2 regions of the Streptomyces sp. NPDC037271 genome follow, and region 1 is predicted to be linked to the other one. Evidence: riboswitches for the same ligand, from Rfam matches in the RefSeq annotation. Region 1 holds a riboswitch; the other holds the start of a gene.
What was found. A riboswitch is a leader RNA that binds a small molecule or an ion and turns the genes downstream of it on or off. The one in region 1 is predicted to bind glycine.

Region 1 (4,655 bases):
CCAGCCGCTGGCCGACAGCTCCTGGGCGGAGGTGACGCAGGGCGCGTAGCCGTAGCCGTCGACCTCCATGTTCCCGTACTGGGCGTCGGGGGAGCCGGCCTGGCCGTGCCAGAGCAGCATCCAGACCTGGCCGGATGTGGGGGTGGCGAGCGCGCGCAGCAGGGCCTCGTAGGCGTCGTAGCGCCCGGGCGTCACCTGGCGCAGCATGTGCTCGACCTGTCCGGTCGTGGTGCCGCTGGCGCTCACGCGTATCGCCCCTTCGAGAAGTTCCCCGGTTGTGGAAACCAGCTTAAGGCTCCGCCGGTCGGGGGGCTCCTATGAGCTCGGGGCGTGCGGTTGTCCGGCGTCTGCGGCGCCGTTGTGGCTTGTCGCGCCCACGCGGCGGAGCCGCACATGTCAGAGCCCCGCGCCCCTCACCGGCGTCGGCCTCACCGGCGTTCTACAAGTCCCGGTCGTAGAACGGGCGGACGTTCGCCCGCATCCAGTCGCAGACCGGGTCCTGGGCCGCCTCCAGGAGGACCAGGTTGACCTGGTACTTCAGGGGAGCCCTGGTCAGGGCCCGGCCCAGGGCGTCCAGGGGGAGGGCGCGGGCGTCACCCTCCCAGTGGGTGAGTTCGACGCCGACGAACATGACGGGGTCGGCGGTCTCGACGGCGGCCATGCAGCGGCGGGCGGTGCGGACGACGCCGATCGCGGCGAACTCGGCGGAGGCGGCGGTGAGGAAGTCCACCGGGTCGTCCTGCCAGTCCGGCTCGAAGAGGCGGACCCGGCCGCCGGACGCGGGTCCGTCCAGCGGGGTGCGGCCGGCCCGGCACAGCTCGGCCACGGCGGGCGGCGGCAGCGGGATGCCGACCGCGCCGTCCGGGTTGACGGCGATGCCGACCTGCGGGGGCAGGCCGCGGGCGAACTCCGCGGCGGGGGCGACGGTGTACGCCATCTGCGCGCCGGCCACCTGGCGGAGCTGCTCCTCGGAGCTGAAGACCGGTACGTAGGCCTGGCCGTCGACCTCCAGGGAGGGCAGGTCGAGGGAGCCGCTGTGCGGGCCGCCGCCGTTCGGCAGGGGGATCCACAGGAAGCTGCGGCCGAGCACCTCCACGATCCGGCCGCCGGCGCCCGGCACTCCGAGGGAGGCGGACAACACCTCCTCCAGCTCGTTGCCGGGCCACCCGCCGTACGGGTGTTGCGCCTGTGCCGGGACGTCCATCTGCCTACCTACCGCCTGCCTGGTACCGCTGCTGTGACGGGAAAGGCTAACCCGTTCGGCCCCGCGGCCCTACGGTGCGTCACCCCGTGAAGGCGATACGGCGGAGCGTGTTGGCCGCCGCCCGGTCCAGGAGGACCGCCGAGGTGCAGCCGGCGGGCAGGGTGCCCTCGGTCACCGCGCGCAGCAGGCGGGTGTTGGCCGAGCGGTGCCGCAGGAACGCGTACCGCGACACGCCCCGGCCGCGCTCGCGCTGGCCGGCCAGGGCCTCGTCGGCCTCGACGTCGAGCAGCAGCAGGTGGAGTGTGCCGTCACGGCGGCGGGCCTCGCGGGCCAGCCAGCCGCGCACCCAGGCCTGGGTGCCGCAGTCGTGCACGACGACGCCCTCGCCGGAGCGCAGGGCCCTGCGCAGTCCGGCGTAGTGGGCGAGGCGGACGAGGGGGCGGTAGAGCCCGTACGGCACGAAGCGCGGCATGCGGCGGTCCCAGCGGTCCCGGGTGTCCTGGGAGTCGATGCGCGGTCCGCGCACGGTGCGCTCCATCAGCGTGGACTTCCCGCTGCCGGGCAGGCCGGTGATCACCACCAGGTCCCGGGGTCCGAAGAGCAGGGCGTGCGGGCTGCGGCCGTCCCGGTCCCGCAGATCGCGGACGACGGGTGCGGGCAGCTCGGCGCACGCCTGGGGTGCCGGGGCGACGGGCTGCTCGGGCAGCGCGAGACCGGAGGTGGTGGCGTACGCCGTGGTCCTGTTCACCGTGATCGTCCTCCCCTGGGGCGGTTCACGAGTTCCCATCCCCGTCGAGTGTAAAGAGAAGGTAATGCGCAGGTCTCGCGTTTTCGTGCGCTTACTGCCACAAGCCGGTTACAGATATCGGTCTGCCCACGGATCGGCGGGGCGTGCAATGATGGCGGCGCCAACTGCATACCGGCCGTTTGAATCCGCGCGGGAGAGTCCCCGGCCGCGCCGGGGCGCCGAAGGAGCAAGTCCCTCCCTTGAATCTCTCAGGCCCCGTTACCGCGCGGGCGAGGCACATCTGAAAAGCGGGCCGCCCCTCGACGGGCTGCCCCACCCAAGGTGCAAGTCCCGGCCACCGCGCTCCGGTGGCCGTGACGAACCTCTCAGGTTCCGATGACAGATGGGGAGGATCGACCTCGCCACGTCCTGTCCTGGGAGACGAACGACCGATGAGCAGTACCGAACTCCGCCGTACCGCGCTCGATGCCACGCATCGCGCGCTGGGCGCGACGATGACCGACTTCGCCGGCTGGGACATGCCCCTGCGCTACGGCTCCGAGCGGGACGAGCACGTCGCGGTGCGCACCCGGGCCGGGCTCTTCGACCTCTCCCACATGGGTGAGATCACGGTCACCGGGCCCCAGGCCGCCGACCTGCTGGACTACGCGCTGGTCGGCAACATCGGCAGCGTGAAGCCGGGCCGCGCCCGCTACACCATGATCTGCCGCGAGGACGGCGGCATCCTGGACGACCTGATCGTCTACCGCCTGGGCGACCAGGAGTACATGGTCGTCGCCAACGCCTCCAACGCCCAGGTGGTGCTGGACGCGCTGACCGGGCGCTCGGCCGGCTTCGACGCCGAGGTGCGCGACGACCGCGACGCCTACGCGCTGCTCGCCGTGCAGGGCCCCGAGTCCCCGGCGATCCTCGCGTCGCTGACCGACGCCGACCTGGACGGCCTGAAGTACTACGCCGGTCTGCCCGGCACCGTGGCCGGCGTCCCGGCACTCATCGCGCGCACCGGCTACACCGGCGAGGACGGCTTCGAGCTGTTCGTGAAGCCGGAGCACGCCGTCGGGCTGTGGCAGGCGCTGACCCGGGCGGGCGAGGGCGCCGGGCTGGTCCCGTGCGGACTGTCCTGCCGGGACACGCTCCGCCTGGAGGCGGGCATGCCGCTGTACGGGCACGAGCTGTCGACCGCGCTGACGCCCTTCGACGCCGGGCTCGGCCGGGTGGTGAAGTTCGAGAAGGAGGGCGACTTCGTCGGGCGCGCCGCGCTGACCGAGGCCGCCTCCCGGGCCGAGCAGAACCCGCCCCGCGTCCTGGTCGGCCTGGTCGCCGAGGGCCGCCGGGTGCCGCGCGCCGGGTACCAGGTCGTCGCCGGCGGCGAGGTCGTCGGCGAGGTCACCTCCGGGGCGCCGTCCCCGACGCTGGGCAAGCCGATCGCCATGGCGTACGTCGACCCCGCGCACGCGGCACCCGGCACCGCGGGTGTGGGCGTGGACATCCGGGGCAGCCACGAGCCGTACGAGGTCGTGGCGCTGCCGTTCTACAAGCGGCAGAAGTAGACACCGGGCGGACGGCGGCGCCCTCGTCGCCCCGCGCGTGTCCTCGTCGCCCCGCGCGTGTCCTCGCTGCTCACCAGCGGTTTCAGCAGCCCCTTCACCAGCAGCCCCCCGTCACCAGCACTCCCTCGCGTACAGGAGAATTCAGGCCATGAGCAACCCCCAGCAGCTGCGCTACAGCAAGGAGCACGAGTGGCTGTCGGGCGCCGAGGACGGCGCCTCGACGGTCGGCATCACGGAGCACGCGGCCAACGCACTCGGTGACGTCGTCTTCGTCCAGCTCCCCGAGGTCGGCGACTCGGTGTCCGCGGGCGAGACCTGCGGCGAACTGGAGTCGACCAAGTCGGTCTCCGACCTCTACTCCCCCGTCTCCGGCGAGGTCACCGAGGTCAACGAGGACGTCGTCAACGACCCGTCGCTGGTGAACAGCGCGCCCTTCGAGGGCGGCTGGCTGTTCAAGGTGCGGATCACGGACGAGCCGGCCGACCTGCTCTCCGCCGACGAGTACACCGCCTTCACCGCCGGCTGAGGAGTCACGGACCGCATGTCGCTTCTGAACACCCCCCTGCACGAGCTCGACCCCGACGTCGCCGCCGCCGTCGACGCCGAGCTGGACCGCCAGCAGTCCACCCTCGAGATGATCGCCTCGGAGAACTTCGCCCCGGTCGCGGTCATGGAGGCCCAGGGCTCGGTCCTCACCAACAAGTACGCCGAGGGCTACCCCGGCCGCCGCTACTACGGCGGCTGCGAGCACGTCGACGTGGTCGAGCAGATCGCCATCGACCGGGTCAAGGCGCTCTTCGGCGCCGAGCACGCCAACGTCCAGCCGCACTCGGGCGCCCAGGCCAACGCGGCCGCGATGTTCGCGCTGCTCAAGCCCGGCGACACGATCATGGGTCTGAACCTCGCCCACGGCGGGCACCTGACCCACGGCATGAAGATCAACTTCTCCGGCAAGCTCTACAACGTCGTCCCGTACCACGTCGGCGACGACGGCCAGGTCGACATGGCCGAGGTGGAGCGCCTCGCCAAGGAGACCCGGCCGAAGCTGATCGTGGCCGGCTGGTCGGCCTACCCGCGTCAGCTGGACTTCGCCGCGTTCCGCAAGGTCGCGGACGAGGTCGGCGCGTACCTGATGGTCGACATGGCGCACTTC
Region 2 (4,655 bases), on a different contig from region 1:
CGACGTGCTCCTCGAAGACGCCGTGCGTGGAGGGGTACGTGATCATCAGCACGGACAGCTCGTCGCGGTGCTTCTCGATCTTGGCGCGCAGGTCCTCGACGTCGATCTCGCCGTCCTCGGCGGTCTTGACGACGACGACCTTCATGCCGGCCATGACCGCGCTGGCGGCGTTGGTGCCGTGCGCGGAGGACGGGATGAGGCAGACGGTGCGCTGCTCGTCACCGTTGGCGCGGTGGTAGGCGCGTACGGCGAGCAGGCCGGCGAACTCGCCCTGCGACCCGGCGTTCGGCTGGAGCGAGACCTTGTCGTACCCGGTGACCTCGGCGAGCCGCTCCTCCAGCTCACGGATGAGCGTGAGGTAGCCCTGCGCCTGCGCGGCGGGCGCGAAGGGGTGCAGGGCACCGAACTCCGGCCACGTCACCGGCTCCATCTCGGTGGTCGCGTTGAGCTTCATGGTGCAGGAGCCCAGCGGGATCATGCCGCGGTCCAGCGCGTAGTCGCGGTCCGCGAGGCGGCGCAGGTAGCGCAGCATCGCGGTCTCGGAGCGGTACTGGTGGAAGACCGGGTGGGTCAGGAAGTCGTCGGTGCGCAGCCGGGCCTCGGGCAGCGTCTCCCCGGTCGCCGCGTCCAGCGCCTCGATGTCGCCCTCGACGCCGAAGGCGTTCCACACGCCGCCGACCTGGGCGCGCGTGGTGGTCTCGTCGCAGGCGAACGACACGTGGTCGGCGTCGACGAGGCGCAGGTTGATGCCGTTCTCCCGGGCGGCGTGGACGACCTCGGCGGCCCGGCCCGGCACCCGCGCGGTGACCGTGTCGAAGTAGGCGCCGTGCACGATCTCGACACCGCCGGCCGCGAGACCCGCGGCGATGACCGTGGCGTACCGGTGGGTGCGGCGCGCGACGGCCCGCAGCCCCTCCGGCCCGTGGTACACGGCGTACATGCCGGCCATGACGGCGAGCAGCACCTGCGCGGTGCAGATGTTGCTGGTGGCCTTCTCGCGGCGGATGTGCTGCTCGCGGGTCTGCAGGGCGAGGCGGTAGGCCTTGTTGCCGTCGGCGTCCACGGAGACGCCGACCAGGCGGCCGGGCAGGCTGCGCGCGAACTTCTCGTGCACCGCCATGTAGCCGGCGTGCGGTCCGCCGAAGCCCATCGGCACACCGAAGCGCTGCGTGGTGCCGATGGCGATGTCCGCGCCCAGCTCGCCGGGCGAGGTGAGCAGCGTGAGGGCGAGCAGGTCGGCGGCGACGGTGACGAGGGCGCCGAGCTCGTGCGCCCGGTCGATCACCGGCTTGATGTCGCGCACGGCACCGGAGGCGCCCGGGTACTGGATCAGGACGCCGTTGATCTCCCGCTCCGCGACCTCGGCCGGGATGCCCTCGCCGAGGTCGGCGACGACGACCTCGACGCCGGTCGGCTCGGCGCGGGTCCGTATCACGGCGATGGTCTGCGGCAGGGCGTCCGCGTCGACCAGGAAGAGGCCCTTCTTGTTCTTGCCCATGCGCCGGGAGAGCGCCATGGCCTCGGCGGCGGCGGTGCCCTCGTCGAGCAGCGAGGCACCGGAGGTCGGCAGGCCGGTGAGCTCGGCCACCATGGTCTGGAAGTTCAGCAGGGCCTCGAGACGTCCCTGGGAGATCTCCGGCTGGTACGGCGTGTACGCGGTGTACCAGGCCGGGTTCTCCATGACGTTGCGCAGGATGACCGGCGGGGTGAAGGTGCCGTAGTAGCCGAGGCCGATCATGGAGTCGAGGACCTGGTTGCGGTCGGCCAGGGAGCGCAGCTCGGCCAGCACCTCGGCCTCGGAGCGCGCACCGGGCAGGTCCAGCGCGTCGGCGTTCTTGATCACATCCGGCACCGCGGCGGCCGTCAGCTCGTCGAGCGAACCGTAGCCGACCTGCGCGAGCATCTTGGCCCGGGCCTCTTGGTCGGGGCCGATGTGGCGCTGCTCGAACGGTGCCGACTGTTCGAGCTCGGAGAGCGGAGTGCGATGGGCGGTCATTGCGGAGGCCTCCTGGTCTGACGACCTTCGAGGGGCACCACGGCGCGGGTACCCGGACGGCCTCCCCCTCTGTCATCTCGACCTGAGAGCTTCACCGGGGGCCCGAGGGCTCTCCCGGCTTTCACCGTCGGTGAGAGCGGAAGCCGTTGACGCCCGCCCTGCTTTCCAGAGTGACCTCGTCCGTGCGGTACGTGAGCCTGAGAGATTCCGGGGAGGATTTGCTCCTTCGGCGCCTCCGGTGGTGTCCGGAGGACTCTCCCGCACGGGGTCAGCAGCCGTTTGCCAGCGTACCAGCGAGGTCGCCGCACGGACTTCGAGTGGCCGACCGGCCATATGTGCTCTTTTGTAGTACTTACGGATGATTCGGCGGCTGGTGTGCGAGCCCAGTGCGACCCAATGGAGGGCCCCGTGCGTACCGACATCGACCCGCGCAATCTGATCGGCCGCAAGGCGTTCGACCGCAACGGCACCCGGATCGGCACTGTCGACGAGGTCTATCTCGACGACGCCACCGGGGTCCCCGAGTGGGCTGCCATACGCACCGGCCTGTTCAGCAGGGACGCCTTCGTGCCCCTGGAGCCCAGCGAGCTGGTCGAGGGCACCCTGCGCGTGCCCTTCGACCGGGCTCTGATCAGGGAGGCTCCCGACTTCGGCGTCGGCCGCCATCTCTCGCCGGAACAGGAACTCCAGCTCTACCACCACTACGGTCTCGACGTCGCCGCTCCTCCCCCGCTCCCCGACCACGACTTCGGCAGGCTGGCGGGCCAGGGCAAGGAGGAGAGCTGACGGCGGTCCGGTCCCACCGCGCCCTGCCCGCCCGGGCCCATCCGGAGGATCGTGGCGCAGACGCGGGCTCCGACCGCCCTCTCCGCCGCCCGCAGGACACGAGGAGCAACCCCACCGGCCCTGCCGACGCTCGCCGACACCCTCCCCCGCCTCCCCTTCCGTCTTCCGGCCGGCCCCCTCGGTCCCCCTCCCCGGCGCCGGTCGGCGGGCGCCGTCACGTCAGGTCCTGGCCGACGGCAGGACACGCGGGCCCCGCCGGGCCGGTCCGCGCGTCGGTGCCCGCGGCGAGGTCCGGGCCGCCCTCCGCGCCCGCCGGCCCGGACGCCCCGGGTCTTCGCGGCACGGGCGCGACCAGTGGCAGCGGATCCGCCGGTGCCAGGTCCGGGTCGTCCACCGGGAAGGTCCGTACCCGGCCGGTCTCCGAGTAGGGCGTCTCGAACCGCACGGTGACCCTCCCCAGTCCGCTGCCCTGCACCCACCCGTGCCCGTACTCCGCGTGCCGCACGTCGTGCCCCGCCGGCCACCGGCGCTCGGCGGGGGCCGGCCGGTGCTCCGCGGCGGGCTCCGGATCGGGTTCCTCGGCGAGCTCGTCGGCCCGGTCCCCCGCCGCCTGCGCGAAGAGGTCCTCCTGCGTGTAGTCGGCGAGTCCGCTGACGCCGACCCCGAGCAGCCGCACGCCGCCCGTGGTGTCCACGGAGTCCAGCAGCCGGGCCGCGGCCTCCCGCACCACACCCGGGTCGTCCGTGGGCCCCCGGAGGGTCTCGGAGCGCGTCAGCGTGGAGAAGTCGTACCTGCGTACCTTGAGCACGATGGTCCGCCCGGACAGCCCGGAGGCGCGCAGCCTCCGTACGCACCGGTCGGCCAGCCGCCCGACTTCCACACCGACCCGCAACCGGTCGTGGATGTCCACGTCGTAGGTGTCCTCGACGGACACCGACTTGGTCTCCCGCTCGGCCACCACGGGCCGCTCGTCACGGGCCAGGGCCATGGCGTAGAGGGCATGCCCGTGCGCCTTGCCCAGCAGCCGTACGAGCTCGTCCTCGCCCGCCTCGGCGATCTCGCCGACCGTGGTGATCCCGGCCCGCCGCAGGTGGTCTCCCGTGGCCGGGCCCACACCGGGCAGCGTCCGCACCGTCATCGGCTCCAGCATCGCCCGCTCGGTCCCCGGCGGGATCAGTACCAGCCCGTCGGGTTTGGCCTCCTCGGAGGCGATCTTGGCGAGCATCTTGGAGGCGGCGAGCCCCACGGACCCGGTGAGGCCGGTGACGGTGCGGATGTCCGTGCGCAGCTTCGCGCCGGCCAGCCGCGCCGACTCCGCGTCCCAGGCCGTCCCGCCGGCCTCCAGGTCCACGAAGGCCTCGTCCAGGCTCAGCGGCTCCACCAGGGGCGACAGCGCCCGCAGCAGCCGCATCACCTGCTCGCTGATCGACCGGTAGAGCTCGAAGCGCGGGACGAGGTACGCGGCGTTGGGTGCCAGCCGCCGGGCCTGGCCCATGGGCATCGCCGAGTGCACGCCGAAGACCCGCGCCTCGTACGAGCAGGTGGCGACCACGCCTCGTGGCCCGAGGCCGCCCACGACCACGGCCTTCCCGCGCAGACTCGGCTTGGACGCCTGCTCCACCGAGGCGAAGAAGGCATCCATGTCGAGATGCAGGATCGTGGGCGCGGTTCTCACATCTCCGATGCTGCCCTACGCCACTGACAACGCCTCGCCCGACCGTGCCCCGCCCGCGTGCGGGCGGTGTCAGACCGCCCGGTTGCGCCGCCGCGCCAGCTCGTCCGCCGGATTGTGCCCGACCAGGGTCTCCCCCGTGTCGATCCGCTCCCCGTGCAGCTGGGACAGCGCGCTCTCGACGTCCCGCCACACCACGCC

Region 2: another riboswitch for glycine. It lies ahead of gcvP (aminomethyl-transferring glycine dehydrogenase); the one in region 1 lies ahead of gcvT (glycine cleavage system aminomethyltransferase GcvT).

The regions. Positions count from the first base shown of each region.
Region 1 covers NZ_JBVJVN010000016.1:124,200-128,854, forward strand. Annotated here, with positions in the region: gene ACZ7G3_RS25125 (enhanced serine sensitivity protein SseB C-terminal domain-containing protein) at 1-246, opposite strand, end outside; gene ACZ7G3_RS25130 (enhanced serine sensitivity protein SseB) at 440-1,204, opposite strand; gene ACZ7G3_RS25135 (AAA family ATPase) at 1,284-1,952, opposite strand; glycine riboswitch at 2,133-2,226, shown strand; glycine riboswitch at 2,227-2,344, shown strand; gene gcvT (glycine cleavage system aminomethyltransferase GcvT) at 2,384-3,502, shown strand; gene gcvH (glycine cleavage system protein GcvH) at 3,651-4,028, shown strand; gene glyA (serine hydroxymethyltransferase) at 4,044-4,655, shown strand, end outside.
Region 2 covers NZ_JBVJVN010000003.1:432,212-436,866, forward strand. Annotated here, with positions in the region: gene gcvP (aminomethyl-transferring glycine dehydrogenase) at 1-1,996, opposite strand, end outside; glycine riboswitch at 2,172-2,267, opposite strand; gene ACZ7G3_RS09770 (PRC-barrel domain-containing protein) at 2,405-2,782, shown strand; gene ACZ7G3_RS09775 (DNA polymerase IV) at 2,997-4,457, opposite strand; gene ACZ7G3_RS09780 (MerR family transcriptional regulator) at 4,527-4,655, opposite strand, start outside.